DNA from 4 places in the Mesobacillus sp. LC4 genome. Region 2 is predicted to be linked to each of the others. Evidence: riboswitches for the same ligand, from Rfam matches in the RefSeq annotation. Region 2 holds a riboswitch; each other region holds the start of a gene.
The links. Region 2 has a riboswitch for S-adenosylmethionine ahead of AB5I83_RS17325 (LLM class flavin-dependent oxidoreductase). Riboswitches for the same ligand answer to the same signal wherever they lie in the genome.
Positions count from the first base shown of each region.

Region 1: it holds a riboswitch for S-adenosylmethionine, as region 2 does, so the genes downstream of both, AB5I83_RS12195 (trans-sulfuration enzyme family protein) here and AB5I83_RS17325 (LLM class flavin-dependent oxidoreductase) in region 2, are expected to answer to the same signal.
Region 3: it holds a riboswitch for S-adenosylmethionine, as region 2 does, so the genes downstream of both, AB5I83_RS10255 (O-acetylhomoserine aminocarboxypropyltransferase/cysteine synthase family protein) here and AB5I83_RS17325 (LLM class flavin-dependent oxidoreductase) in region 2, are expected to answer to the same signal.
Region 4: it holds a riboswitch for S-adenosylmethionine, as region 2 does, so the genes downstream of both, AB5I83_RS21070 (methionine ABC transporter ATP-binding protein) here and AB5I83_RS17325 (LLM class flavin-dependent oxidoreductase) in region 2, are expected to answer to the same signal.

Region 1 is NZ_JBGCUB010000003.1:264,874-272,487, reverse strand. It holds gene AB5I83_RS12220 (DEAD/DEAH box helicase) at 183-1,325, shown strand; gene AB5I83_RS12215 (amidase family protein) at 1,470-2,957, shown strand; gene AB5I83_RS12210 (hypothetical protein) at 2,982-3,116, shown strand; gene AB5I83_RS12205 (YitT family protein) at 3,423-4,289, opposite strand; gene AB5I83_RS12200 (CBS domain-containing protein) at 4,468-5,637, shown strand; SAM riboswitch class I at 5,877-5,981, shown strand; gene AB5I83_RS12195 (trans-sulfuration enzyme family protein) at 6,074-7,219, shown strand; gene AB5I83_RS12190 (general stress protein) at 7,374-7,614, shown strand, end outside.
Region 2 is NZ_JBGCUB010000005.1:342,358-349,971, reverse strand. It holds gene AB5I83_RS17350 (vWA domain-containing protein) at 35-1,456, shown strand; gene AB5I83_RS17345 (hypothetical protein) at 1,489-1,782, opposite strand; gene AB5I83_RS17340 (hypothetical protein) at 1,881-2,426, opposite strand; gene AB5I83_RS17335 (pentapeptide repeat-containing protein) at 2,616-3,428, opposite strand; gene AB5I83_RS17330 (ATP-grasp domain-containing protein) at 3,525-4,478, opposite strand; gene AB5I83_RS17325 (LLM class flavin-dependent oxidoreductase) at 4,503-5,552, opposite strand; SAM riboswitch class I at 5,695-5,800, opposite strand; gene AB5I83_RS17320 (LL-diaminopimelate aminotransferase) at 5,882-7,063, opposite strand; gene clpP (ATP-dependent Clp endopeptidase proteolytic subunit ClpP) at 7,194-7,614, opposite strand, start outside.
Region 3 is NZ_JBGCUB010000002.1:795,599-803,212, forward strand. It holds gene AB5I83_RS10215 (acyl-CoA dehydrogenase family protein) at 1-1,754, shown strand, start outside; gene AB5I83_RS10220 (arsenate reductase family protein) at 2,011-2,367, shown strand; gene gcvH (glycine cleavage system protein GcvH) at 2,421-2,801, shown strand; gene AB5I83_RS10230 (YusG family protein) at 2,934-3,173, shown strand; gene AB5I83_RS10235 (toprim domain-containing protein) at 3,371-3,727, shown strand; gene AB5I83_RS10240 (thioredoxin family protein) at 3,734-4,045, shown strand; gene AB5I83_RS10245 (MFS transporter) at 4,178-5,443, shown strand; gene AB5I83_RS10250 (hypothetical protein) at 5,626-5,964, shown strand; SAM riboswitch class I at 6,050-6,154, shown strand; gene AB5I83_RS10255 (O-acetylhomoserine aminocarboxypropyltransferase/cysteine synthase family protein) at 6,238-7,554, shown strand.
Region 4 is NZ_JBGCUB010000009.1:100,819-108,432, forward strand. It holds gene AB5I83_RS21055 (DUF445 domain-containing protein) at 1-219, opposite strand, end outside; gene AB5I83_RS21060 (MetQ/NlpA family ABC transporter substrate-binding protein) at 428-1,255, opposite strand; gene AB5I83_RS21065 (methionine ABC transporter permease) at 1,277-1,942, opposite strand; gene AB5I83_RS21070 (methionine ABC transporter ATP-binding protein) at 1,932-2,945, opposite strand; SAM riboswitch class I at 3,021-3,125, opposite strand; gene AB5I83_RS21075 (chromate transporter) at 3,269-3,799, opposite strand; gene AB5I83_RS21080 (chromate transporter) at 3,796-4,371, opposite strand; gene AB5I83_RS21085 (methyl-accepting chemotaxis protein) at 4,786-6,441, opposite strand; gene AB5I83_RS21090 (BMP family lipoprotein) at 6,465-7,445, opposite strand.

The DNA of each region.
Region 1 (7,614 bases), on a different contig from region 2:
GATTTTCGCCAATAAAATTGTGAAATTCGCCAATAAAAATAGAAATTCGCCAATAAAACGAATCCGAGCAAAAAACAATCGCAAATAAAAGGTGCAAAACGTTAATTTTCTAGGGAATACTGGACTTATAATCGTGTTTTAGCTAGTATCAATACTAGAATGTTTAACTGAAGGAGAAAATCATGTCTGAAACTCAACAAATTATTGCACAACTACAACCGTTCCTGCAGCAGGCTTGGGAGAAGGCTGGATTCGAGACGATGACTTCTGTCCAGACAACCGCCATTCCTCTCATAATAGAAGGAAAAGATGTTGTCGGAGAATCACCGACTGGTACTGGTAAAACTTTGGCGTACCTGCTTCCTGTTTTAAATAAAATCGACCCTAAAATGCAGAATACACAGGCTGTCATCCTGGCTTCTTCACAGGAGCTTGTCATGCAGATCCTGTCCGAAATACAGAAATGGGGAGAAGGCAGCGGCATCAAATCGGCAAGCCTGATCGGCGGTGCGAACTTGAAGCGTCAGATCGACAAGCTGAAAAAGAGCCCGCACATCATCGTCGGTACTCCAGGGCGGACGAATGAACTGATCAAGCAAAAGAAGCTGAAAATGCATAAGGTCCAAACAGTCGTCCTCGATGAAGGTGATCAGCTTCTTACCCCGGAGCATAATGAAACGGTAAAAAGCATTGTCAAATCGACTCTTGCTGATCAAAGACAGCTTCTGCTATTTTCAGCAACTCTTCCAGAGACTGTTGAAAAATCGATCAAGAGATTGGCGAAGGACCCAGAGATCATCAATGTCAAAAAGGATGAAACGATCGATGCTGCAAAAGTTGAGCATATTTATTTCCTCAGCGAGCAGCGTGACAAAATTAAAATTCTTGAGAAGATTGCCCGTCTGGATGGAACGAAGTCACTTGTTTTTATCAAGGACATTCCAAACCTGATCATCGCCGCTGAAAAATTGAAGTTCAAGGACCTCCACGTTGGCCAGCTGCACAGTGAGCTCAACAAGCAAGATCGTCAGCGATACTTGAACAAGTTCCGTGATGGCAACAGCGAAATGCTGCTTGTGACTGAAGTCGCAGCTCGTGGCTTGGATATCAAAGGTGTCACTCACGTTGTCCACTATGACTTGCCAAGGGAGCATGATCAATATATCCACCGCTCCGGACGTACAGGCCGTTTTGGCGCAGAGGGAACGGTCATCTCAATCGTCAACGAACGTGAAGAACGTGATTTGAAAAGGTTCTGCAACGCCCTTAATATCACGCCAGTACAAAAAGAGTTTTACGGCGGAAAAATTGTCGACCCTGAATAACAACTATCGAAGCTATAGGATCAATTCCTATAGCTTTTTTACTGTGAATAAAGGAGTTTTCCTTAAGGCATCAGAATATATATTCCGTAGTTTATTTTTGATGGCTCTGTTAAAGGGTATTTTTTTTGAAAGGAATTGTTGAACGTGAAAAATCCACATTTGGATACATTGATGCAAGAGTGGTTGCCGGAAGCGACGATTGATGAGATGCAAGAGAAAATGGAGAAGGGTGAGCTGTCCTCTCATGATCTTGTCCTCATGTACCAGGCCCGTATTTCGGCTTTTGATAAAACAATCAATTCAGTACTTGAGTTGAACCCCGATGCACTGCAGATCGCAGCTTCACTGGATGCAGAACGAAAACTGAAGGGTGCCAGGGGTCCATTGCACGGCATTCCGGTTCTGGTAAAAGATAATATTGATACAAATGATAAAATGCATACAAGTGCTGGATCGCTCGCATTGAAGGACTCTTTTGCCCAGAAGGATTCCTTTGTTGCAGCCAAGCTAAGGGAGGCTGGCGCTGTCATTCTTGGCAAAACAAACATGACAGAGTGGGCGAATTTCATGGCGAATAACATGAAAAGCGGCTACAGTTCGCGCGGAGGCCAGGTGCTGAATCCGTATGGTCCTGGAAACTTCGATGTTGGGGGATCAAGTGCCGGTTCTGGTGCGGCGATTGCGGCTAATCTGGCTGCCGTAGCAGTCGGAACCGAAACGGATGGCTCTATTTTGAACCCAGCTTCGCAGAATTCATTGGTAGGCATCAAGCCGACAGTCGGCCTTGTCAGCCGCAGCGGCATCATTCCGATTGCCCACACTCAGGATACCGCCGGCCCGATGGCGAGAAGTGTGAAGGACGCGGTTTATCTTTTAGAAGCGATTGCTGGACACGATCCGCAAGACCCGGCAACGATGGTCAGTTTACCACAATTCAATCATGACTCTCTTTTCGATGAAAAAGCATTAAATGGAGCGAAAATTGCTGTTGTAAGAGAAGAGTATATTGGCAAGTGGACTCAGGAACAGGAGCAAATTTTTCAAAAAGCGGTTGAAAAATTGAAAGAGCTAGGCGCGCAAGTAGTTGAAGCAGCGATACCAGCAGCGAAGGCGACCTGGGGTTATAAGGTTTTGAGCTATGAATTCAAAGCGGACCTGAATGCTTATCTGAACGGTCTGGCACCGAATGTACCGGTCAGGACACTTGCTGACGTGATTGCTTTCAATAACGAGCATGGCGATGAAATGCTGAAGTACGGTCAGGAAGTGCTCCTCGAATCGGAAAAAACAAGCGGGACCCTGACCGAGGCTGAGTACCTCGAAGAACTTGAATACAATCTTTATATGGCAAGGGAGCAGGGGATTGACTATGCATTGAAAGAATATGGTGCTGATGCGGTGCTTTTCCCGATGGATGGATCGACAATCGGATCAAAAGCAGGATACCCATCCGTTACGGTTCCAACTGCTTTTACAGAAAGTGGAGAGCCGGTCGGCATCACTTTCACGGGCACTGCCTTCAGCGAACCATTGCTGATCAAACTCGCCTATGCATACGAGCAGGCAACGAGAGTGCGCCAGGCACCTGAACTTGGAATAAACGCTGAGGAAAAAACTCATACTACTTCATGAATCCATCAAAAGGAGCGAGGTAGAATGGGCAAACAAAAGCTAGGCAACGGGAACGCCCAGCGCAACAACAACAAGAAAAAGGGCAACAACACTCCTGAAGAACTTGTCGAATTCACAACTGGCCAGAAAGAAAAGAAATTCAACAATCCGATTGATTAACAGCAAAGTGCCCCGGCGATTCTTCGCCAGGGCACTTTTTACATTAAAAATGATAAAATTACTGCAAATTTTGGTGGAAATACTAACAATTGCATGAGAAACAAGCGTAGACAAAGACTTATCAAGAACTTATTGGCGAAAAAATAAATTATGCGACCACATTTGAAGATAATTCGACCACATTTCGAAATATATTGGCGGATTTTTGATTATTTCGACCACTTTTTAAGATATATCGACCACTTTTAAGGATATATCGACCACATTTCAGGTTTTATCGACCAACCGCTCATCCATCATGTTTAATCAATGCCCGCCGCTCTTATCAAAGTTGCTTCCGGAAACATCAGCGACATTTTCAATCGCGACTAAAGCATTTGGATCAATATCATCGACAACGGAGCGCAGTGTGGACAATTCAATCCGGCTGACGATGGTGTAGATGATTTTTTTAGGCTCGCTTGAAAAAACGCCTTGGCCCTGTATGTAGGTCATGCCTCTGCCTAATTGCTTCAGCAAGGCTTCGGCGATTTCTTCAGGAACATCGGAAATGATCGTGACGGATTTTAGCTCTTCCATGCCCTCGACGACGACATCGATCATTTTGAAGGCGATGAAATAGGTGATGATAGAGTACATGGCTGTTTCCCAGCTGAACACGAGCAAGGCGGCTAAAATGAAGATGAATAAGTTCATGATCATGACGATTTGTCCGACAGAGACGGTGCGCTTTTTGCTGACAAGTATCGCGATGATTTCCGTTCCGTCCAGTGCTCCGCCTGCCCGGATGACCAAACCGACACCTGTACCCAGGATAACTGCGCCGATGATAGTCGCTAGAAATAAATCATCTGTCACAGGGGCAAAATGGTGTAAATAAGCGGTCGCGGCGGATAAAATGATGACGCCATACAAAGTGCGAAGCGTGAATTTCAAACCCATCCTCCGATATCCGATATACAGGAATGGGAGGTTGAAAACAATCAGGAAAATACTCATCGAGATGTTCGTCAGTTCCGCTGCAATGATGGATAGCCCGATGACCCCTCCATCAAGAATTGCGTTAGGAACCAGGAACAGGTCGAGCCCAAAAGCCGCGATAATCGCCCCGATTGTGATGGTCACAAGCTGTGTGACCTCTATAACTATTCTCTTTTTCTTCGTTGCTGCCACTGAATATCAATCCCTTTTCTATAAAAATAACATCTGTGAATTAGTAATGTATGTACTATACTTATTGTATCAAACATAATGTTCATCTGGAATTTTTACATTATATATCCATGATTAGTAAAAGTACTAAATGGGGTAAGGAGAAAGGGAAGTTATTTGAAATTACGGAGGGGCTATCTTGGTTAATAATACTCAGAATAAACATAGATTCAATCATCAGTCAGGTTCAAAAAAACAGGCTGGTAAAAATAAAAAGTCATATATTCGTACAAATCCTAAGCAGCAAGTGTCAGATGAAAACAGACTGAAGCGAGTCGATGAAAAGGAACAAAAGCACCCTGGTAAAAAAGACAACGAAAGTGCGGATTCATCCAATACAGCTGGAAAAGGAAACGGCAACTCGCCGTCAAAAGTAAAACCAGACAACAAGCAGATTAGACGCGGGAAGAGTTCCTCATCTGAAGAACAATTAAAAAGTGGTAATGGTAACTCATCCTCCAATCAATCCAAAAGTAAAAATGGTAATGGGAAACCATCTTCTCAACAATCCAATAATGGGAATGGGAAAAAGCGAGGCAATGATGATGGAAGGAATCCCGAATCAGGCACCAATGCTTCTGAGGAGCATGAGGTAAAACATAAGGAGCAATCCGGAAAGTTCGAGACAGCTTTTAACAGGATTCATAAAGCGTTGAAGGAAATGGTGAAGGGAACGGACAGTGATGCGTTTGTCGAACTGCTGTATTCAGGCTATAAAAATCATTCATTAGTGCGTAAATATAAAAGTGAGCTTCATCAGTTTGCGAAGCTTCGCAATGCGATTGTCCATGAGCGGGTGAACGCGGATTATTATATCGCCGAGCCTCATATCGAAGTGGTTGAACGGATCGAGGAGATATGCAGGGAGTTCGAGAAGCCGCAGACAGCGTTATCGATCGCGACCAGCCCTGTGTTTTATTATTATGAAGATGCGTATCTTAAAGATGTTCTAAAGGTGATCAATAAGTTTGATTTCACAAGATTCCCTGTCTATGACAAGGATGATAAATATATTGCCCTGCTGACTTCAACGGAAATCATCCAGTGGATGGCGAAGCATTTTTCAGATAGCGTCGTGCATTTTGAGGACGTGAGGGTCAAGGAGCTACTGACGAAGGGGAAAAATTACTTTGTGACCTTTGTCGATGAGGATGCATCTTTGTATCATATTGAAGAGTTATTCGAGCGTTACCATACAAGAGGAAAAAAACTGCAGGCCGTCATCATCACGGAAACCGGTGACCGCCACGGGAAGCCAATTGGCGTGATCACGCCTTGGGACTTGCTTGACAGCGATCCGGAAGATTGAGTTTGTGCGATCTGTCATATACGTAAGACGAACGGTACCTAGGTATGAACTGTCAAGTGTGTATCACGAACGGTGCCGAGGTATGAACTGTCAAGTGTGTATCACGAACGGTGCCTCCGAAGTATGAACTGTCATTTATGTATTACGAACGGTACCGAAAGGATGAACCCTCATTGACGGAAAGCCGGAGAGGCTGGTATACTTCAGCTATTAAAAAACTATTTTTAAACCCGAAATAACTCTTATCCAGAGCGGCGGAGGGACAGGCCCTTTGAAGCCCGGCAACCTTATTTTTTTACGATGAAAGGTGCTGAGTTCTGAAGATTGCAGTCTGAAGATAAGAGAGGCTGATTGAACTGTAACCTCTCCTTATTGGAGAGGTTTTTTTATGATTGTTTTTACCATACGACTACGAATTCTAAAAGCAGGTGACAAGATGGCTAAAAAGTTTGAAACAGAAGTATTGCATTCAGTACATACGAAGCAACAGGGAATTAAAAGCAAGGCTACCCCGATATATCAGACGTCGGCTTTTACTTTCGATGACCTTGATGAGCTGGAGGGCTTTTATCAGGGAGAAGGGAATTATTTGTATTCCAGGGTTGGCAATCCGAATACGGATGAACTGGGTCAAGCCGTAGCAGCGCTTGAGTATGCAGAAGATGGAGTGGCGGCTTCTTCAGGGCTGGCTGGGATTTTAGCGGGTGTTCTGGCAGTTGTGAAAAATGGCGACCATATCGTGGCGGCTGATGATGTTTATGGCGGAAGTTTTCATATGCTGAAGGCTGAATTGGAACGCTTTGGAATCGAGACGACCTTTGTAGCGTTTGCGGATTTGCAAAATGTAGAACAGGCGATCCGACCGAATACGAAGCTTCTATATACTGAGTCCATCACAAATCCGCTTCTTCGTGTGGAAAAATTGGTAGAGGTCATCGCGCTTGCCAAGAAAAGAGATCTGATTGTTTTGGTGGATAATACATTTGCAACGCCGCTTCATGTTCGCCCGTTCACACTAGGAGCTGACCTGGTTGTCCACAGCGCGACTAAATACATTGGCGGCCATAGTGATGTCACATCAGGTGTCGTTGTTGGCAAGAAGGAGCTGATTGCAGAAGCACGTGCGAGGATCGTGAACCTCGGTGCGAACCTCAGTCCGTTTGAAGCGTGGCTTACATGCAGGGGGTTGAAGACTCTGGCGTTAAGAATGAAAACTCAATCAGAGAATGCCAGGATGCTGGCTGATAGTCTGAATGAAAATAAGAATGTCGCAAAGGTTTATTATCCATTTACTGAAGGTGAAAAGGGATTCGGCGCCATCGTAAGTATTGAACTCGCAGAACAGGTGGATGCAGATCAATTTTTCAAATCGCTTGGTTGGATTAAAATTGTGCCAACACTTGCAGGAGTCGAAACAACGGTCTCCCATCCACTGAAAACTTCCCATCGCGCGCTGCCGCCAGAGGCACAGGCAGAGCTTGGAATCACGTATCGACTAGTCAGGATTTCAGTTGGAATCGAAAATAGCGAGGATATCATTCAGCAATTTGAAGCAGCACTGTCTGCGGCTGTGGAAAAATAATCTGGAAGTAAATGAGCTACTTTGCACTGTTGCTTTTTAACTAAATGTAGATTTCAAAGAAAAAAATGTCCCATTTTATCGTTCGACATAAGGTTTACGCCTCTTGTATGCGGGTATTTTTAAAGGGACTACTCGTCTAAAGGAGGCTTTTATTATGTTTGAACATGAAAAACATCTTGTAGGAGTATATGATAACGAGCAAGACGCAATCCAGGCTGTTGAGGACCTGAAAAGACAGGGATACTCAACTGATGACATCTCTGTTATCAGTAAGAACGAAGATGAGATTCACGATGTCAATGAAGCAACCGGTACAAAGACTGAGGAAGGTCTGGCTGCAGGTGCAGCAACAGGAGGCGTATTAGGCGGCCTTACTGGATTATTGGCAGGCATCG
Region 2 (7,614 bases):
TTACATAGGGGAAAACTTGATGAGGAGGATTTTTGTGAAACGGTATTCGCTGTTATTCTTATTATCCACATCACTTGTTCTTTCCGCTTGCAGCAGTGATGAACCCGATGAAAAAGTCGAAGCCGAACAACCGGCTAAGGAAGTTGTCAAAAAGGAAGATACAAAGCGGAGTAAGTTTGAACACTTGAAGAATATAAGTTTAGAGGTTACAGAGGAAAGCCTGACAGCCTTAGAGCCTGGCTCGATGATGGAAGACCTGAGCTACGAAAAAGATAAAGAGGACATTGGTTTCAACACACCAGAACTGGATCCAGAATTAAAAAACAAGCTGCCGGCAAAACTTGAACAACTTGCTAAGGAAACTGATGATTTAGAGACGATTAAAAAAGGACTTGTTTCGCTATTAGCTAGTCCGCATTATAAAAAGATCATCGAGAATGCCAGCGCCTATGAACCCCATTTCGAAGAACCATTCCTGCCAGACCCGACAAAGTCTGTAAGTGAAGAGGATGAAACGAAGGCTTCAGACAAAGCGATCATTCTCCTCGATGCAAGCTCAAGCATGCTTCAACAGACAGACGGCCGTGTCAAAATGGAAATCGCGAAAGATGCTGTAAAAAGCTTTGCCAAAACAATCGGCCAGTCCAGCGAGGTTTCATTGATAGTCTACGGTCATAAAGGCTCCGATTCAGATGCCGACAAAGGAGCTTCCTGCTCAGGAATTGAAGAAGTATATCCTATGGGAAGTTATGAAAAAGAAGCTTTCCACGGAGCGGTCGATTCATTTGATAGCAAAGGCTGGACACCACTTGCAGATGCCATCCAAAAGGCCGCAGAGATGAGCAGCAACTATGATAGCAACACAACGATTTACATTGTCAGTGACGGAGCTGAAACCTGTGATGGGGATCCAATTCAGGCGAGCAAGGACCTGGTGGCTAAGAATGTTGAAAGTACTGTGAACATCATCGGTTTTGATGTGGATGGGGAAACGGAAAATCAGTTAAAAGCCGTTGCTGAAGCCGGAAACGGTGAATACTTCAAAGCCGATAATCCTGAGGAATTGAAGAATACAATCCAGTACGAGTGGCTCCCTTCCACTCTCGACCTGGCCTTTGCTTTTACGATGGCTCCAGACGGATGGGATATGGTCGCTGAATACAAAGTTGCAGAAAAGTATCCTCTTGAATTATGGACCGTTGGAAGAAAAGAAGCACACCGGATCATTGACGCAGCTGCCATCATGTCCGAGAACGGCTGGATCACTGATGAACAATATTCCGAGTTAAGAGATTGGGGCTTTGAACGCAGCGAAGCCATGAAGGAACTCCATTACTCCATGAGCAAAACCAATCGTGAAAAAGCAGATACCGAAAGCAAGGAAATCAGACAAAGAGTCGATGAATGGACAGAAAAAATGAAAGAACTGAAAAAAGAGCGCGGCGATACTTGGTAAAAAAGATGGTCCGATAATGCGGACCATCTTTTTTATTCAATCACCATGCCATGCTGAGTTCTCATAAGCTTAATTTGCCTGTCCTGATGAACATACTCGTAAATCGCTTTGGTCACGACAATTTTTTCTCCATTAAGCCGTATCCAGTATTCCCGTTCCTCAGTAAAGTTGCCAAATGTATTCATGGTTGTATTAGTAACTCCTTTATCCTTAACGGTCCCCTTTACAGAATGAACCTCAAACTGGGAGTAAAGGTAGTCTTCATAGGCAAGAGACAAAAGAACAATGCAGCCGCCCCAGATTATTATCATCAAGATACGTTTCATTTCTATCACCAATTATAGTCTTGGCCAAAATGAACTTTGATATCCTTTCTTTACCAGCAATTTAAAAAGAACGCAAAATTTTTGCGTTCTTCAAACACTTATAACATTTGATTGGCCAATGCAATAGTGTCTTTCTTCGATTGCTCATCCGAGATATTAGGATTGTAATAGCCAATACTATAATAAATTCCATCCTTTTCAAAAACGAGAGTTCCTTTCATATAATCTCCTGCCGTCCCATCAGCTAGCTTAACTTCTTCCCCCGGACCTTCTGGATATTCAATTTTAAAATTATGGACAGTGATCATGAAAATGATGTTATCTTCTTTGTTTTTTGAAACACTGTCAAAATTGACTTGTAAATCTTTCCCATCATGCTTGAAATCTTCGATCGTCATTTTCAGCGGCATGGCGTCAAAAGGAAAATCTTTAGGCAGAATTACTTCAAATGGCAAAGAATCTAAGCCAACTTTCAAGGATGGTACATTATAAAGGATCGGAATACTTTTCAATTGTTCCTCAGTGGCATTCCCAGTTTGTTCAACTTTCTCAAGTTTACTTGTATCGAGCACATCGTTTTGTTTTTGTTGATAGCCGAAAAGCAATAGTAGAAAGATTATAGGGATAAATGATAACTTTTTCATATGCTCTCCCCCTTTACTATTTAATACGGAAGAACATTCAATAAGTTTCAAAATTTAACCATTTTTTCAAGAACTAAACAAAACTACTTCTTACCATTCCAAACTTTTGCTCCAAATCCAACCGCGAGGACACTGAAGATACTGCCAATCAATATTACAAATGCCGTCATTTTAACTCCTCCTTCAGATTCACCACCAGTGTGTAGGCCTATTTAGTGTCGAAGGTAATTTGGTTTCAGCATTACCTTTTGATGAGTTGATCTGAGCCTGAGTCAGAAAAAAGCTGCCTTCCAGATTTGCATCGCTTAAGTCGGCATCCCTTAAATCGGCACCGATAAAGTCACACACCCTCATGTCAGCTCCTTTGAGATTTGCTGCAATCAACAGTGTCCCCCGTAAATCGGAACCTCTGAGATCCGCTCCTGTTAGCCTGGCACCAAACAGGTTCTTTCCTCTCGGCTGCTTTCTGCTTTTTACTCGAGAACGGACCAGTTCACTCGTTTTTATGAGGAATCCGTTAACCTCTGCTCGATGTGCGGGAATATCCAACTTGAGAATTTCAGCAGATTCAAGGTTTGTAAGCTGTTCTGTTTTTTTATAGATTGTTCGGAGACCACCGTATAATGGCTTCGCGTCCTCTAATTTCATGGATTCATCCAAGTAAAGTAGCATTTCATGAAGCTGCTGCATGATCGGGAATACATCGAACATTTCTTTCGCTGTATCTGGGTGGTCTCGCCAATCATGTCCCCTATAGGTAATCTGTGAAACCTTTTGCCCCGCACCAAAGCATTCGTATACGGTACATCCTTTGAAGCCTTCATCCCTCAGTTTGTTATGAATCCCACAACGGTAATCCTTCTGCAAGTTCTGACAAGGCACCCCTGCCCCCTTATCAAAAGCAAAGTCAGCAGATTCCGCATATGGCAAAGCCACACAGCATAAACCAAAGCAACTTTCGCAATCGGCACTTAACTTATTTTGCAACATTTGACCATTCATTTCTCTTAATCTCCCGTAGTATAATTCCATCTTTTGTTAAATATAGATTATCATATTTTTCCTGAGAAAAAACAAAAAAGCAGGGGAACTCCCTGCTTATCTTGTCACTATTCCATACTCCGCAGCCAGCTTTTCTCCTAAGAACCTTGCCAGCTCCAGCATGCCGAATTTCCCAGCTTTTGCTTCAGCATCTGGATTGTAGTTTGTATTTGTATTGATATCGTAAGTAAAGATTTCACCTGACTCATTTCTGATAAATTCAATTCCGGCAACATCAATATTGTTTGCTTCTAGCACTCTCTTATATTTTTCAATAATAGGGTCGTTGAACGCTTCAATCACCTGGAATTTTGGCTTTTCTTCAATCTCTTCTCCGACTGGACAGAATAGGTCTCCAATCTGGCAGGCATCTGCCGGGCATAATTCAAAACCTTCAGATGTATCGACCCTCACTGCATAAACAAATTCTCCGCCGACGAATTCACATCTTGTTATATAGCTCTCCGGAGACTGGATATATTCCTGAATGAGCGTGACACCATCCACCGGTTCTTCAAATGCAGGGCCATCAACATATGACTTCAATGCATCAGCCGATTGAAAAAGTTGTACTCCAAGACCCTTTCCTGCGCGGTTATGCTTAGTAATAAATGCTTTCCCTTCGAATTCCTTGGCCGCTTCTAAAAGCTGTTTTTTACCGACAGTTGCAATAGTTCTCGGAGTCTTTACTCCTTGCTTGGCCAGCTCAAGGTATTGCTTGACCTTGCTAACTTCCAGTTCCAGTGCGCGTGTTCCGTTGAAAACTTTGCATCCGTGAGCCTCCAGCCAGGCTAAAACCTGTGCAGTATATTCCGGAGCGAATCGATGGCCTCTTGTGTGAGACGAAGCGCTCATCCTGCTATAAAAAATTCCTTGTGGCGGTTCCTTCGATAAATCAAGCAGTCCTTCGTTGAGATGCCATTCCTCAAATGGAATCCCTAGCTCCTTCAGCCGCTTTGTTAAATGAATTGTCCATTCACTATTTTCATGGATAATATATACCTTGCTCATATTTACTCATCTCCTTATAGTAGTTCAAGCAATCACTTGCTTTCTTTTTGCCTCCACAAGAGGCATAACCTGCTTTGAAAAACGTTCCATTTCTTCGAGTTGCGGTGAAAATTGGAGCAGAAGCAACCCTACCCCCGCTTGTTCATACTGAAGAATTCGCTCGGCGATTTGGTCAGGAGTGCCAATCAAATTCGGCCGTAAACCACGGTTCGATACCGAGTAATCCTGGAGCTGGATTTGCTGTTCAAGCTGGGATTTACTTGTGAAATCCTTAAAGCCGGCATAGGCACTTGATTCTTTTACAGTCGTAATGCATTCCAATTCTGCGATTGCTTCTTCCTCGGTGTCGCGGCAAATGACATAGGCAGCCATTCCGAACTCCGACAATTCTGGATTTGAAGTTGCCGCTCTGCGGACTTTCATGTCTGTTATTTTCTGTTCAATTTCTTCTATTGTCCCGCCATGCATGACATAGGCATCACATTTTTCAACAATCGTCTGTTTTCCCTTTGCACTTTCTCCGCCGGCATAAAGGACCGGATTCGGCCGCTGAACTGGTTTCGGGAACAGCTTCGTATCCTTGAGCTGATAAAACTTGCCTTCATAAGAGAAGGTTTCATCACGCCATAGTCCCTTGAGCACATCTATGAACTCTGTAGTCCTGTCATATCGTTCATCATGTTCGGTAAAAACTCCGCCGTATTGCCTTGCTTCTTCCTCCCACCATGCTGAAACAACATTAAGCGTAAATCGCCCGTTGCTGAGTTGATCAATATTTGCCGCCATTTTTGCCGTGATAGCCGGATTGTGGAAGCCCGGTCTAACCGCTGCCATTATTTCAATTTTTTCCGTTACTGAAGCCAGTGCGGCAGCAGTTGTCCATGCTTCAAGGGAATCGCGCTCTGGCCCTTTTATATCATTCAAATATAATTCGGCAATTAATGTTGTAGAGTAGCCCCATTGTTCTGCTGATTGAATCACTTTCTTTGCATAGTCAAAGGTAGGTGGCATGTTCTCGTCTTCTACATTCCTAAGCCATCCGCCAAATATAGGCAGCCAAAATCCGTATTTCATCTCAATCTCTCCTCTGCTCATAAAATCTCAACTTAACCAACCTGATAAGTTGGTTTTATAAGTAAAACATTAGAGGCTCATAAATAAGCCTCCTAAAAATAAAAAGCTCCCTTCTTCAAGAAGAGAGCCATAGCATACTCTCTTCTCATCTTTCAGACAAAATTGTCCGCAGGAATTGGCACAGTATTCTTTCAGAACCTGTTGCCGAGGTTTCGCAGGGCCTTTCCCTCCACCTCTCTTGATAAGAAGACATAAGTATTAAATTTTAGTTCGTTAAAGTGATAATATTCCAAATTCATTCAAAAGTCAATTCGTTTATCGAAATATTATTATATCCCGACCGGAAACCCAGACAGAAATTTATTTACCCTTTGAGATGCTTCTATCAGTCTATCTGGTGGCTGGACCATGGCAATTCGGACATAGCCTTCGCCTTGTTTTCCAAAAGCATCACCAGGAACGACGGCAATTCCTTCTTCATCAATTAGCTTGAAAGCGAAATCGCGGGATTTCCAGCCGGCAGGAATTTTAGCCCACACAAACATCGTTGCCGGAGAATTTGCCACTTGCCAACCGCTATTCCTGAATCCTGAAACCAAAGCATCCCTTCGTGCTTCATACTGCTTCAGCTGATCCCCGAGAAAAGAATAATCTGAGGTCAGTGCAGCAATTGCTGCTTTTTGAATCGGGTAAAAAATACCGTAATCGATATGTGATTTGAAGGAAGCAAGAATATTGATCACCTGTGAATTCCCAGCGACGTAGCCAATGCGGCAGCCTGCCATATTGAAGGTTTTTGACAATGAGTTAAACTCTACCCCTACGTCTTTGGCACCGTCCACCGAAAGGAAGCTGGTTTTCGGATTCTCATCATAAATCAATTCAGAATAGGCGAAGTCGTGCACCACGAGGATGTTATGTACTTTAGCGAATTCGACCACCTGTTCAAAAAAGCTGCTGTCCGCCAGCGCGGTGACAGGATTTCCTGGATAACTCAAGATCATCATCTTCGACTTTTCTAAGATTTCTAGAGGAATCTCATTCAGCTGCGGCAGATATTGATTTCCCTCCAACAAAGGCATAGGATAGATCGACCCACCGGCAATGGTTACGCTAGCTTCATAGATTGGGTAACCTGGATCCGGAACAAGTACATAATCCCCAGGGTCAATGATTGCAGTAGCCAAGTGCGCTAGCCCATCCTGCGAGCCCATCAGCTGCAAGACTTCACTTTCAGCTTCTAGCTCAACAGAATAACGCTGTTGATAAAAATATGTAACTGCCTCATTAAATTCACTGATTCCCTTTAACGTGTATCCATATTTCCCTGGATCCATCGAATATTTAGCAAGTTCCTCCATGACAAAAGAAGGCGGGCCAAAATCTGGACTCCCTATACTTAAGTCAATCACATCTTTCCCATACATCAAGGCTGCCTGTTTACGGTCAACCACTTCCTGAAAAATACTTGATGTCATCTTTCGTATCTTTTCTGATCCGTAAATATTCATGGATATTCCCCTTTACTGTTTATTTCTTTAACGCTGTGAATTGTTAGAATCTTTTAAAATATAAATTCGATTATATCAGGAGCAGCCAGTCATTTCTAGCAAAAAAAAAACAGGACTGCTTAAGCAGCCCCTATGTTCGTGTAATAATTTTATCAATAATCCCGTATTCCAAAGCTTCCTGTGCACTCATAAAATAATCCCGGTCTGTATCCTTTGCGATTTTTTCAACCGGCTGTCCAGTTCTATCGGAAATAATTTGATTCACATGGTCGCGCAGCTTCAGGATTCTTTTAGCCGAGATCTCAATCTCCGTCGCCTGGCCTCTTGCACCGCCGAGAGGCTGATGGATCATGATTTCACTGTTTGGCAATGCAAATCTTTTCCCTTTTGTACCGGCAAGCAGCAACATGGCTCCAAAAGATGCGGCCATTCCGATGCAGATTGTGCTGATGTCGGGCTTGATGTATTCCATCGTATCAAAAATCGCGAATCCTGCTGTGGTTGAACCTCCAGGACTATTAATATAGATCGAGATATCCTTTTCAGGATTA
Region 3 (7,614 bases), on a different contig from region 2:
GCGGAAGTTTCTTAATCGAGGATGTAACTTATGACCATGTTTTCACTCCAGAGGATTACACAGATGAGCACAAAATGATCGCGAAAACGACTGAGGATTTCGTAACGAACGAAGTATTGCCTCAGGTTGAATATATCGAGCAGCATGAGTTTGACCGCACTGTAAAACTATTGAAGGAAGCTGGAGAGCTTGGCCTTCTTGGAGCGGATGTTCCTGAAGAATACGGCGGATTGAGTCTTGATAAAATCAGCTCAGCGTTGATCGCTGAGAAAATGGCAGTAGCGGGCGGATTCTCCATCTCCCATGGTGCTCACGTTGGTATCGGTTCATTGCCAATCGTTCTTTTCGGTAATGAAGAACAAAAGCAAAAATACCTTCCAGAACTTGCAACCGGCGAGAAGCTTGCAGCCTATGCTCTTACTGAGCCAGGTTCAGGTTCAGACGCATTGGGTGCAAAGACTACTGCTAAACTGAATGCTGAAGGAACTCACTACATTCTTAACGGTGAAAAGCAATGGATCACAAACGCTGGCTTTGCGGATGTATTCGTTGTTTATGCCAAAATCGATGGCGAACAATTCACCGCTTTCATCGTGGAAAGAGAATATCCTGGAGTATCAGTAGGCGCTGAAGAGAAGAAAATGGGAATCAAGAGCTCTTCAACACGCACATTGATTCTTGAAGATGCTCAAGTACCTGTGGAAAACCTTCTTGGTGAAGCTGGAAAAGGACACCTTATCGCTTTCAATATCCTGAACATCGGACGCTATAAGTTGGGTGTAGGCGCCACTGGCGGAGCTAAGCAGGCATTCGGTCTGACTGTCAAGTATGCTAATCAGCGCCAACAGTTCAAAACACCTATTTCCCAATTCAACCTTACAAAAGAAAAGCTTGCGACAATGGCTTCGAAAATCTATGCAACTGAGAGCTCTGTATATCGTACAGTAGGCTTGTTCGAGGAAAGAATGAACCAGTTGTCTGAGGAAGAAATCAACAATGGAAAAGCAGTCGCTGATTCAATCGCTGAGTACGCAATCGAATGCTCAATGAACAAAGTATTCGCGACAGAAACACTTGATTATGTGGTTGATGAAGGCGTTCAAATCCACGGTGGATACGGGTTCATGCAGGAGTATGAAATCGAAAGAGCTTACCGTGATTCAAGGATCAACCGTATTTTCGAAGGAACGAACGAAATCAACCGCCTGTTGGTACCAGGAACATTCCTGCGCAAGGCAATGAAGGGCGAGCTTCCATTATTGCAGAAAGCTCAACAGCTACAGGAAGAGCTTATGATGCTAATGCCTGAAGAGCCAGGCGATGAGCCGTTGGCACAGGAAAAATACCTTGTTAAGAACGCGAAGAAAATCGGCTTGCTTGCGGCTGGATTAGCTGCACAGAAGTTCGGAAAAGCATTGGAAAAAGAGCAGGAGATTCTCGTCAACATCGCGGACATCATTTCAAATGCTTATTCAATGGAGTCTGCTGTTCTGCGTACTGAAAAAGCAATCGCAAAAGATGGAGTGGAAAAGAGCAAGCAAAAGCTACTTTACACACAAATCTTCTGCCAGGAAGCATTCAATGAAATCGAACGTGACGCAAAAGAAACTCTTGTGGCAACAGAAGAGGGAGATGCACTTCGCATGTTGACTTCCGCATTGCGCAAGTTCACAAGACACACTCCAATCAATGTGATCGCGAAGAAGCGTGAAGCATCTGAAAAGCTTATCGAAGCAGAACGTTTCATCGTTTAATCTTAGGATTTACGAACACTTCTCCTGTAAGAGGGAGAAGTGTTTTTTTATAAAACAAAAACTAACCAAAAGAGCAATTTTTTATAAACAATAATTCTGTTCCATGGAGGAATTTTTCGAAATATGTAGAATAAAGTAAGGGATGCCGAAAATGTCATGGAATTAAGCACGCAATGTTAGTATTTTTCAGCCTTATTATGTTACTATCCGATTAGAGGGTTTCATTAATGGGATACTAGCAAAGGGTGGTGAAAATATGGCAAAGACATTTTATTGGTACCCTAAATGCGGCACATGCCGGAACGCCAAGAAATGGTTGGACCAGCATGAAGTGAACTATAATGAAGTACATATTGTCGAAAATCCGCCTTCCCAATCGCAGCTTGAAGAAATGCTGGAAAAAAGCGGCCTCGATATCAAGAAATTTTTCAATACGAGCGGCCAAAAGTATCGGGAACTAGGGATGAAAGACAAAATCAAGACAGCATCAAAAAGTGAGCTGCTAGAACTGCTTGCATCAGATGGCATGCTCATCAAACGCCCGCTGATGACAGACGGGGAAAAAGTAACCGTAGGCTTTAAAGAGGAAGAATTTGAAAAAGCCTGGCTGTAATTTCGGTCCCATCGATAATAATCGATAGAGATATACAAATGGAGGGATAGTTAATGAGTTTACCAAATGAGTTACGTTACTCTAAAGAACACGAATGGGTAAAAGTTGAAGGAGAAAAGGTTCGCATCGGTATTACTGATTTTGCTCAATCTGAACTTGGCGATATCGTTTTCGTCGAACTACCAGAAGTAGGAGACGAAATCAGCCTTGACCAGCCATTCGGAAGCGTAGAATCCGTTAAAACTGTTTCTGAGCTATATGCGCCAGTAAGCGGCAAGGTAGTGGAAATTAACGAAGAGCTCAATGACAGCCCTGAATTCGTTAACGAATCTCCATACGAGAAAGCATGGATGATCACTGTCGAACTATCGGACAACAGTGAAGTAGAAAAGCTTATGACTGCTGAACAATACGAAGACATGATCAAAGAATAATTTTAACTGACGCCTTGATGCATTCAAGGCGTTTTCTAATTCCCGGGCATAATCTCCTTCATTTTTCCATCAATTCATTCCCTGAAATCGGACAAGCTAAAAGTACCGACAATTCGAGAAGGGTGAATACTCATGACACTTAACAAACAAAAGCTTGATATAACAGACAGGGTGACAGGAAAGCTGGAAAACGGCCAGATTCAGCTTTATCTGGAAAATGAACAGATTGGCAAAATAAAGCTTCCAGAAGGTGTACAGCTGGAACTGGATCATCACTATGAGGCAGAACAGAATAAGATTTACCAGCATGTATCAGTGCCGGATCAATCACAACCTCGGTATACTGATTGTGATGAAGGCGGCTGGTGTTAAGAATACCCAAACAGCGGCCAGCCATGCCGCTGTTTTTTCTTTAAATCTACTCATGAAGCTTTCCTTTAAGCAGGCTAGTCTAATTTTTTGCAATCTCCTCTAAAAACAGTGACAATAGAAATATGAACATAACAGCACAAATTTAATGATCGTGTTTATAATATGGTAAGGTAATTATCTCTGGTGCATAGGTGGTTATGACGATGGACGAAAATTACAAGGTGATCATAGTGGAGGGCTCGTCAGACAAAAAGAAAGTTCAAGCTGTGCTCAATGAACCGGTTGAAATTATTTGTACAAATGGGACGATTGGAGTATCGAAGCTTGATGAACTGATTGACTCCCTTTTTGATAAAGATGTTTATATTTTGGTGGATGCGGATGCGTCGGGAGAAAAGCTCCGTAAGCAATTCAAGAGAGAGTTTCCAGAGGCGAACCATTTATACATTGACAGGATGTACAGGGAAGTGGCGACGGCGCCTGAAAATCATCTTGCTACAGTTTTAATCGGGGCAAATATCGATGTTCATGCAGAGTATTTAGAAAAAGGATGACTGTAGATGGAAGAATGGAATAAGGAAGAGATCGAAACCTTCCTGGAGGAAAAACGAACGGGTTACCTATACTTTTACACGCCTATGTGCGGCACATGTCAGGTGGCAAGCAAGATGCTGACGGTTATAAAGCAGCTGTTACCGGATATGCCTTCAGGGAAAGCTGACTTAAATTATCTGCCTGAAATGGCGGAGCGTTTTGAAATTGAAAGTGTTCCATGTTTGGTTGTATTAAGAAAAGGAGAGGAGCAAGAGAAAATCTATGCTTTTCAGTCCGTTCCTTACCTATATGAAAAATTGAAAGAACTACATGTTTAATTAAGCGGCTTAGCCGTTTTTTTTTGTGCTAATTTCGGAGGATTTTACAAGATGGATTAGTTTAAACATATTTACATATCGTTCCAGAAGGATTATATTTAGTGTATCGAAATAATTGTGAGGCGAAATATAATGGCTCTATATCAGGAATGGGCTTCCCATATAAAAAGCTATAATCGAAACGTGAAACTTACCTTTTTAGCCAATATCTTGACACAGGTCGGTCTTGGGATCTTCATGGTGATTTACAACTTTTACATACGTGAGCTCGGCTTCAATGAACTGGTTAACGGAAAAGTGATTTCGATGACTTCGTTAGCGACGGCCCTAATTCTTATACCTGCAGGGATCTTAAGCGATAAAGCCGGCAGAAAAAAGCTGATGCTTTTTGGGGCTATATCGACAGGCTTCATCTTATTTGCCCGCAGTATGGTCGAAACGCAGTCATTGTTGATTTTGTTTGCATTTGGAACAGGTCTGGCGTCAGCTTTCATTCAGGTTTCCATTATTCCGTGGCTTGCGGAAAATTCCAAGCCTGAACAAAGAGTGCACCTCTTCAGTATCCACTTTGCAGCAATGACGGCCGCGAACGTGGTTGGCAGCCTTTTAGGCGGCATTCTTACGGACTTATTTTCATTGGTCGTCCCTGGTTTGGAAAGCATCCGATACACTTTGATTATTGGCTCTGCTCTGTTTATGTCAGCATTGATTCCGATTATGAGGTTAAGTGAAAGTCGGAAATCACACATATCGGCTAGCGATATAAAAGGAAAAACTAAAGGCATTCGCCACAAAGCAAGCTTCAAAATCATTCTCCTATTTGCTGTTGCGCAATTGATGATAGGCTTTGGTGCTGGATTGGTCATACCGTATTTGAATCTTTACTTTGCAGATCGTTTCATGGCTTCCAATTCACTGATAGGTTTGGTCATTTCACTGGGACAGGGAGCTACTGCTGTAGCAATGATTATCGGCCCTATGGTCGTTCGCAGACTTGGCGAAGTGAAAGCAGTGGTGGTTTTGCAGATGTTATCCCTGCCGTTTCTATTGCTGACAGCCTATACGCAACATTTTTGGCTGGCAGCTTTAGGGTTTTTGTTTCGTCAGGCACTTATGAACGCTGGCAACCCGATACAGATGTCATTAATGATGTCGAAGGTTGATGACTCAATGAAGGGTTTGGCCAACTCTGTGAATCAAATGGTGTTTAATCTCGGTTGGGCCGTCATGGGACCTGTGTCAACTGGGATTGTCCTCAAATACGGATCTTATTGGGGATATGCTACCGTATTTACGATCACAGCGATGCTGTATTTAGTTGGTTCCACGTATTTCTTTGTCGTTTTTAAAAGTATGGATAAGCCAAAATCCGGCATAGTGAGCCCCAAAACAGCCTGATGACCATTTTTCTTGGATTTATTTCTCGGGAAATGAAAGACAATGCCGAATTATCAAAGGGCATTGTCTTTTTTTACGTTATCCACGTTGCAAAATCTATTTTAATCGAATTATTTGTCGAAGGATTCTAACAGGTTTTTCCCCTTATACAAGGAATAGTTAAGGTAGGGGAGTTGATCGGAATGCGAGAACAGATTGAAAGGTTTGTGAGTGTAATTCCCAGCAAGGGACATGTTCATCAGCTAGTCAAGAAACTGGAAATGGTTTTGAAAATTGTAGCTGATCGCGATACACACTATTTATGCTTCAGGGATGGCAAGGTAAGTTACTGCGAATCCCTCAGTCCTAATGGTACTGTTGTAACGATTTCCGGAAGGGACGTATATTTGGGGCAATTATTTGATGGCGACCTGAAACTGATGCATGGAGTAAAAATGAAATACATTACAACGAATTGTCCTTTTCGAGCCCAATTAGTTCTGGAATCATTACTTTATCTTACAAGACCGCTTCCAGTATAAAATTTTATCTGAAAAGTCTAAATATATTGACCAATATTTATTCACATGATATTATCACGTTAACGCAATAAAAACGAATTGAATATTCTTATCCAGAGAGGTGGAGGGACTGGCCCTACGAAGCCCGGCAACCGGTTGTGAAAACACGGTGCTAATTCCAGCAGAGTTATTTGCTCTGTAGAGATAAGGAGAGATGATAAATGACCCTCTTCTTAGGAAGAGGGTTTTTTGTATCAGTTTTTCCAAATAATCATGGTGATTGGAGAGATGGAGATGGCAAATGAGCAAAAAAATTATCGGATTGAAACGCTGGGGGTACATGGTGGCCAGTCACCAGACCCGGTGACTGGGGCGAGAGCAGTTCCGATTTATTCGAGCAATGCATTCCAGTTTGAAAACACAGATCATGCCGCAGATTTATTCGCGCTTAAAGAACCGGGCTATATTTATTCACGGATACATAATCCGACCGTAACAGCCCTCGAAGAAAAAGTAGCTTTGCTTGAAGGTGGTGTTGGTGCGCTTGCATTATCAAGCGGAATGTCAGCCATCATGATGGCCATCCTGAACATAGCGCATGCTGGTGATGAAATTGTTGCTGCTGGTAATCTATATGGCGGAACTTACAATCTATTTGCTGTCACCCTGCCAAAGTACGGTATAAAAGTCCATCTGGTGGATTCCACTGATCCTGAAAATTTCCGTAGCGCTATTACTCCAAAAACAAAAGCGGTTTATGCCGAAACAATCGGGAATCCAAGTCTCAGGATCCTCGATATTGAAGCTGTGGCTGAAATTGCTCATGAAGCAGGAGTACCACTGATTATCGATAACACTTTTGCGACTCCTTATCTTTGCCAGCCAATAGAACATGGCGCAGATATCGTCGTCCACTCGGCTACCAAGTGGCTGTTAGGAAACGGAACAGTTATGGGCGGAATTATTGTGGACGGAGGGAAGTTTAATTGGAAATCAGCTAAGTTCCCAGGTTTCAATGAACCCGATTCCAGCTATCATAATATTGTCTATAGCGAGGCAATCGGTGCAGCGGCTTATATCGTAAAGGCAAGGGTTCAACTTTTGCGTGACCTTGGACCGGCAATCAGTCCACAGAGTGCGTTTCAATTCAATTTGGGCATAGAAACCTTGCATGTACGTATGAAGGAGCATATCGCCAATACACGGAAAATCGTAGACTATCTTGAGTCGCATCCCGCTGTTACATGGGTCAGCTATCCTGGCCATGAGTCCCATGCTGATAAAAGTCTTGCAGACCGCTATCTTCCAAAGGGAGCAGGGGCAGTCGTCATCTTTGGTATTGAAGGAGGCAGGGAAGCAGGAGCCAAACTAATTAACTCATTAGAATTATGGTCCCATGTCGCGAATGTCGGGGATGCAAAAAGCCTGATCATCCACCCTGCAAGCACGACACATCAGCAGCTGGATTCTGATGGCCTTAAAGCAGCCGGTGTTCCTGAGGATCTAATCCGTCTTTCGGTCGGGATTGAAAATGTGGACGATATCATTGAAGACCTTGAACAGGCGATCGAAAAAGCGACCGGAGTTCCAGGGGTTCCGGCAGGAACTTGACATCCATAAGCTTCCAGTTGATATTTAAGAATAATTTTTATTGACACCCTTTTTCACTCC
Region 4 (7,614 bases), on a different contig from region 2:
AAGTGCGGTGTGGGGAATCGGGATTCCCATCGGGTGCCTGAAGAGGGCCGTTACGGCAAACCAGTCAGCAAGACCGCCGACAAGACCGGCTTCAAACCCGCCCATCAGCAATTTTCCAATCAATGAATCCTGAAACGGAATCATCGCGAGGAACCCCACACCCATAATCGCCAGCGAAATAGCCGCTAGATGTCTAGATCTCTTATCACGTTTTTCCATATATCTCCCTCTGTTACTATTAGATTGATGTGTAAAAAGCTGACAGCATCTTTTGAATGCTTGTTTCCCTTTTGTCATGTAATAAAAAACAAAAGAGCTTCCTAAAATAGAGTCTCTTCAATATTTTAACCAATTTATAGGGGAGAAAGCTATTAAAAAGGAAAAGTCCCGGGAGCCGTTGCTCTCGGGACTTCATCTTATATCTCTCCTATCTCATCCACTCCGGCTTACCGAAGCCTTTGAATTTTTCATCGATGATTTCTTCAAACTCCGGTGATTCTACGACTTCTTTGATGTCCTTTGCAAATTGGGCATCCTGGTCTTTTGTATTGATGACGACTCGATTACGGTATTGGTCTGGCATGTTTTCAAGCTGAAGTGCGTCAAGCAGGTCCATTTTTGCTGCCAGGGCGAAATTGCCTGGTACAGCTGAAAGATCGACGCTTTCGACTGCCCTTGGAAGCTGTGCTGCTTCAATTGGCTTGAACTGCAGGTTCTTTACATTGTCTTTTACATCTTTTTCAGAAACTGTCAGTGGGTCTGCATTTGGGTCTAGTTTGATTAATCCCGCATCTTCAAGAATCAAGAAGGCGCGAGCTGCATTTGTTGGGTCATTTGGAATCGCAATGGCAGCACCCTCTGCGATTTCATCCAGTGAATTGAATTTCTTGGAATAGATGCCCATTGGCGCAGTTGGCACGACGATTACTTCTGATAGCTCAAGCTTATGTTCTTTCGCAAAGTTCTCCATATAGACCTTGTGCTGAAACAGGTTAGCGTCCAGATCGCCTTTTGACAAAGCCAGGTTTGGCTGGATGTAATCGCTGAATTCCACTACTTTCACTTCATAGCCTTTTTTCTCAAGAAGCGGCTTGATACCCTTTGTGACCATATCGCTGTATGGGCCTGATGTCGCACCGAATGTCACTTGTTTTGCGTCTGCCTTCGCATCTCCGCCGGATGCTGAGTCGCTGCCGCATGCAGCAAGCAGCCCAATTGATAATAACAATAGTAATGAGAACAATAATTTTTTCATTGTAAAAGAACCCCCTAGTTTTTATCTTTTGTCTACTACTCTTGCCACTCTGTCTCCGCCAAACTGGATCAGCTGGACGAGGCAGATCAGGATGATGACTGTTGTGATCATGATCGTATTGTCGTAACGGTAATAGCCGAAGCGAATCGCCAGGTCACCTACACCGCCTCCGCCGACAATTCCAGCCATTGCCGAATAGGCGACAAGGCTGATGATCGTGATGGTCACACCCTGGACGATGCCAGGCTTTGCTTCGGGAATCAGGACATCTTTGATGATCATCCATGGAGTCGCGCCTGTCGCAACCGCAGCTTCAATGACTCCTTTATCGATTTCCCGGAAGCTTTGTTCTACGATTCTTGCAAAAAATGGAATCGCGGCGACCGATAACGAAACAGATGCCGCTGTCGGACCGATTGTCGTGCCAGCGATCAAATTCGCAAGCGGCAGCAAGGCGATCAATAAGATGATGAACGGAACCGAACGAATCATATTGACGATGAAGCCGGCAATATTTTTAAAAAGCTGGTTTTCCAGGAACAGACCTTTGTCGGTGACAAAAAGCAGCACTCCTGTTGGCAATCCAACAACAATGGCGACAAAGATGGAGATGCCGACCATATAAATCGTTTCAAAAAATGCTTTATTCAATTCCGGCAACAGTTCAATCAGGCTATCAAGCAGCATCATCCATCACCTCCAAGTTTTTCGTCCTTGCCGCTATGTAGGCAATCGCCCGGTCAATCTCCAGCTGGTCTCCCGAAACCTCCATAATGAAAATTCCCAATGGAATATCCTGAATATACTCGATCTTCCCATGCAGGATATTGCCGCGAACCTTGTACGTCTGGAACACATCAGATATGACTCCCTGCTCGGCAATCTCACCCTGGAAATAGATTTTGATGAGCTTTCCTTGACGTTCCTCCAGCAATCTTTCCGGCAAATCGAATTGAAGGATGGAGTTGACGAAGTCTTTTGTGAGCGATTGTTTCGGATTCGCGAAGACTTCATACACATCTCCTTCTTCAATGATTTTCCCATCTTGCATGACAGCCATCCTGTCGCAGATCGTCTTGACGACTTCCATCTCATGGGTGATGAGGACGATCGTGATTCCTAGTTCACTATTAATCTTTTTAAGTAAGGAGAGAATCGATTTTGTTGTGCTTGGATCAAGAGCCGAAGTAGCTTCATCACATAAGAGCACCGAAGGATTATTCGCAAGCGCCCTGGCGATGCCCACCCGCTGCTTCTGCCCACCTGACAATTGTGCCGGATAGACATCTTTCTTATCCGAAAGTCCGACCATATCAAGAAGCTCTGTCACTCTATCATTGATTTTCGCCTTTGGCAGCCCGGCCGCTTTTAACGCGAACGCGATGTTTTCACTCACCGTCTTAGCGCTGACAAGATGGAAATGCTGAAAGATCATCCCGATTTTCAGGCGCGCTTTTCTCAGATCACTTTTGCTTAAAGAAGTAAGCTCTACACCGTCAATATGTATCTCTCCAGATGTCGGTTTTTCAAGGAGGTTCAGGCAGCGGATCAAAGAGCTCTTCCCAGCCCCGCTGTATCCGACAATTCCATAGATCTCTCCCTTTTCCACTTTTAATGAAACATGGTCAACACCAGTTACCGAACCTTTCTTCGTTTCATAAACCTTGACCAGGTTTTTCACTTCAATCATCATATGCACCCCCGATTTTTTAAAAATAAAAATGCCTCTTTCATTCATAGAAAGAGGCATCGTAAAAATCTATACGACTTATCTTTCAGAATGAAAACATTCTGTAGGAAGTGGCACCTTTCCATAAAGGAGGTTGCCGGACGTCATTGGGCCTAATCCCTCAGTCTCTCTTGATAAGCTTCTTATTAAATTAATTTCGATAATTGAAATATTAAGACTATCTGATTTATTTGTCAATAAAGTTTTTTTCGTATTTTTTCATGATATCGCTTACACCGTTGACAGAGTAGGAAAATTTTTTTAAAAAAAAGTAAAACCCTTGTCTACGATAAAACAAGGGCTCCGTATACTAGGGCACCTGCGATAACATAGGCAGGATGGACTTTAAATTTTTCCATCAGCAAAAAACTGATTCCGCCAATCATGATCGTCTGTGTCAGACCGACTCCTTCATAGGATGAAAAAAAGAAATCATAGGTCATGACCCCTAATAGCACGGCAATGACAGGGCGGACAACGATCGTCAGCCTTTTGACACGAGGGGAATCTTTATACTTCATCAACAATCCGAGCAAGCTGATCATTAAGATGAGGGATGGGGCCACTGTGGCGAATACCCCAACGATTGCCCCAAGGATTCCTCCCTCTGCATAGCCAATATATCCTGCCATCTTGGTTGCAATCGGGCCTGGCAGGGCATTGCCCATCGCTAGCACTTCACTGAATTCGCTGACTGTCATCCATTCATAACGATCGACAACTTCATTTTCGATGAGCGGAATGGAGGCAGGACCGCCGCCATATCCCAGTATCCCCGGAATGAAAAACGCTAAAAATATATGGAAATATATCACGGCTGCTCCCCTCCCGATTGTTTACTTTCTGCTGGAGCAGGGTCTTTTTTCAGCAAGGCACCAAGCAGCAACACAAAAATCAGTATGGCCGGATGCAGATTCAGGAATTGAAGAAGCAGCAGACTGCCAATAAGAGCTATGGCCGTCCAGCCCCAACCAAGCTTTGATTTACCTGACTTCTTGATGAAGTCCCATGTCAGGACAGCCAGCATCACGGCAACAACTGGCACTACAGCCTCAGCCATTCCTCTCACCCATGGCTCATCCTTATATGAGTTCAGGCCGGTCAGGAGGAGGATCATCAGGATAATCGCCGGAATCATTGTGGCAGCCAGGGCATTGATCATCCCCACGAATCCCCCTACACGATAGCCAATGTAGCCAGCCATTTTTGTGGCGATCGGCCCCGGAAGCGCATTTCCTAAAGCAAGGATATCGCCGAATTCATCAGAATCCATCCATTTATATTTCTCTACCACTTCCTTATGTACAAGCGGAATCGAAGATGGGCCACCGCCATATCCCAGGATTCCGACGCGAAAAAACGCTAAGAATAAATCCTTCTGTTTCAAAACTTCACCTTCTCTTCTGTAATTGGTGCCAAAAGCAGTCTCTTACTATAAATCTTATTTCTTTTATTTTATTATAGACTCATATAATCGATACTGCATGTCAAATTCACGTGATTTCATCATGTGCGCCCTATTTAGTCGTAATTTTATCCCTATAAAAGATTCATATTATCCTCACCAACCAAGATATTAGCAAATATTTAATTATTCCGACCACTGTTTAAATTATTTCGTCCACATTCACGATTATTTCGACCACTTTTTGAATTATTTCAACCAAATCCACGAGTTTTTCGACCACTTTTTAAATTATTTCGACCACATCCACGAGTTTTTCGACCAAGTAGGCATTCTGCAGTTCCGGTTGTATTATAAAAAAGTACCACAGCGCTAGGCGCTGTGGTACTCAACTAATTATCTATCAAACTTAAAAACCGAAACGGATTCATTCAATTCATTTGTCAGCTTCCTGAGGTCTGTCACCTTTTTCGAAAGGTTGCCGAAAGCGGATAATTGTTCCGTTGTGGATGCGGAGATTTCTTCGCTTCCAGCCGCTGTTTCTTCTACGACCGCACTGATGGATTCAACATTATGCAGTACCCTGGCTCCCAATTCCTTCGAAGCTTCCATACCTTTGACAAGGTGGGTTACTTTCTCTGAGATGCCGCTGACCTTCAATTCGATATTTTCAAAAGCAGACATTGTCAGGTTCATTGATTCCATCTGTTCTTCTGCGATTGCCCCGCCTTTGTTTACGGCCTCTCCGATTTCATCGAGTCCCGTCTTTAGAAGGTTGACCATATCAAAGATTTGCGTTGTGGCTCTGTTCGATTCTTCAGCCAGCTTCCTGACCTCAGAGGCTACGACCGCAAACCCTTTTCCTGCATCTCCTGCCCTTGCTGCTTCAATCGCCGCATTCAATGCCAGCAGGTTGGTCTGATCTGCGATGGCCGAAACAGTCTGGGCCATATCCTGGATTTTTGCCGCATAGCCCGCAAATTGATCTGTCGCTGCCTGAATTGATGATGATGCCTCTTTGTTTTCAGTGATTAAGACCTTTTGTCCCTCGATCGCTTTTCTGCCTTCGCTGATTGCTTCAACCGCTTCCTTGCTATACGAGGAGGATTCCTGAGTGTGATCAAGGTTCAGCATGATTTCCTTATCCATATCATCAATCAGCTCGACCGATTGCTGTAAATCCTCCGATACTGTTTGGGCTCCTGCAGAAAGCTCATCCGTTGATACAGCTACTTGGTTGGAGATTTCAGTCAGCGCGATATTCTCCTGCTCGATTTCTCCTGCGAATTCTTCCACTTCCTTGCTCGTCATGTTCACTTTTTGCAACAGGGAAGTCAGTTGGGCTGCCATCAAGTCAAAAGACTCATTCAAGGTTCCAAGCTCATCTTTGTGTTTGTATGGAACTTTTTCAATCATCAAGTTACCTTTGGCAATTTCCTGGGCATTGAAGGCAATCTTCTTCAACGGCCTGGTGATTGAGCTCGTAAGCCTGATTCCAATACCACCGGCAACGACCACTAGAAGGATGCTTCCGATGATGGCCGCCAAGATGATGAATTGAATTTGGTTCTTTAAATCCTCCTGCAGAAAATCATAGTATTCATTGACCTGGATATTCAATAGATGCAAGTCGTTCAGGATACCTTCACTGCGCAGTGACTGGCGCTTAACTTCAGCACTTACCTTCTCCTCAAGGGCTTTTTTAGCTTCAGACTCCAGGGCGGTAAACTTCCCAAGTGCCTTATCCAGCACGACCTTGCTGTTCTCCTGTTGAATCACTTCCTTTGCCTTCGCAAAAGTCTGCGAGGTCTTCTCCATTTTCACCAAAGCATCCTGCTTATTGGCTTCTGTTGGATTGAAGGAAAAATTGCTTAGCGATTGCTTCGTGGCTGATGTTTCAGCCTGAAGATTCTGGACTGTCAGCAATACCTGGACATAGTCTTGATTAGATGCCTGGACCATCAGCATTCTGTAAATGATGAAAGAAATCATCACGATCGATAAGCCAATGGCGAGCAATAAGTTCAATAGTAATTTCTTTTTGATTGTCATCTTGGTTCCCCCAGTTGCAGCTGTTAATCTAGCTGGATTGAAACTTCATTTGTTGATAATTGCGCTTCCAGGTCTTTTAATTTCTTGTCCTGTTCTGGTGTCAGCTTGATTACACGAATCGGCGCTAGCCCGATTCCTTTCTCATTTATGCCCAGCTCGATTTGCCTGGATTCGAGCTTCTTTTCTGACTGGAATTCCTTTACTACTTCGTATAAAGCGATATCCACATTTTTCAGCATGGAGGTAATGATTGCTTTTTCGGCAAAAAAGTATTGGTCGCTATCCACACCAATCGCGAATTTTTTCCTCGCCTGCGCTTCCTTCAACACACCCACTCCGGTAAAACCAGCCGCAGCATAGAGGACATCCGCACCCTCATCCATCATTCCGGAAGCAATCTTCCCTCCAAGCTCTGCATTGCCAAAGTCATTTGCGTACGCAACCTTAACCTCGGCTTCTGGATTCACAGATTTTACTCCCTGCTCAAATCCCACTTTAAACTTGTGGATAAGTGGGACATCAGCTCCGCCAACAAATCCTACGATCTTTGATTTTGATACCATTCCTGCTACGGCACCAGCCAGGAAACTTCCCTGCTCTTCCTTAAAAGTAATCGATGTGATATTGTCCAACTCTGATACCGAGTCCACAAGCACAAATTGTTGTTCAGGATATTTTTTCGCAACCTTCTCGAGGTCTTCAAGAACCATGAATCCCAATCCGATGACAAGGTCATTCCCTTCTTCCACTAACTCCGTGAATCCTTTTTCGTAGCTCCCTGCTTCCTTCAGCTCCCGATAATCAAAAAGGATATCGAGTTCGTCTCGTGCCTTTGTCAGACCGGCAAAAGCAGCATCACTGAAGGATTGGTCCCCAAGTCCGACGTCAGACAACATAATGCCAACCTTGACCCTTTCCTTCGCTTTCAGCTCTGTGCTTGCGCATCCGCTGAGGCTGCCAACGAGGATAAATGAAATGAAAAGGATATTTATAATTTGTTTCATCTTGATGTAATGCTCCCTTATTAAAGATTTATATGTAATTCATCGACCATATTTATTATTTTTTAATGGATTTAAAGAAAGTCTATCTTTTGGTAATTTTCTAAAAAGAAGACTCTGTCGATTATCGTGGAAGTTTGAGAATTCATAAGCGGAGTATTTCCGGCTATTG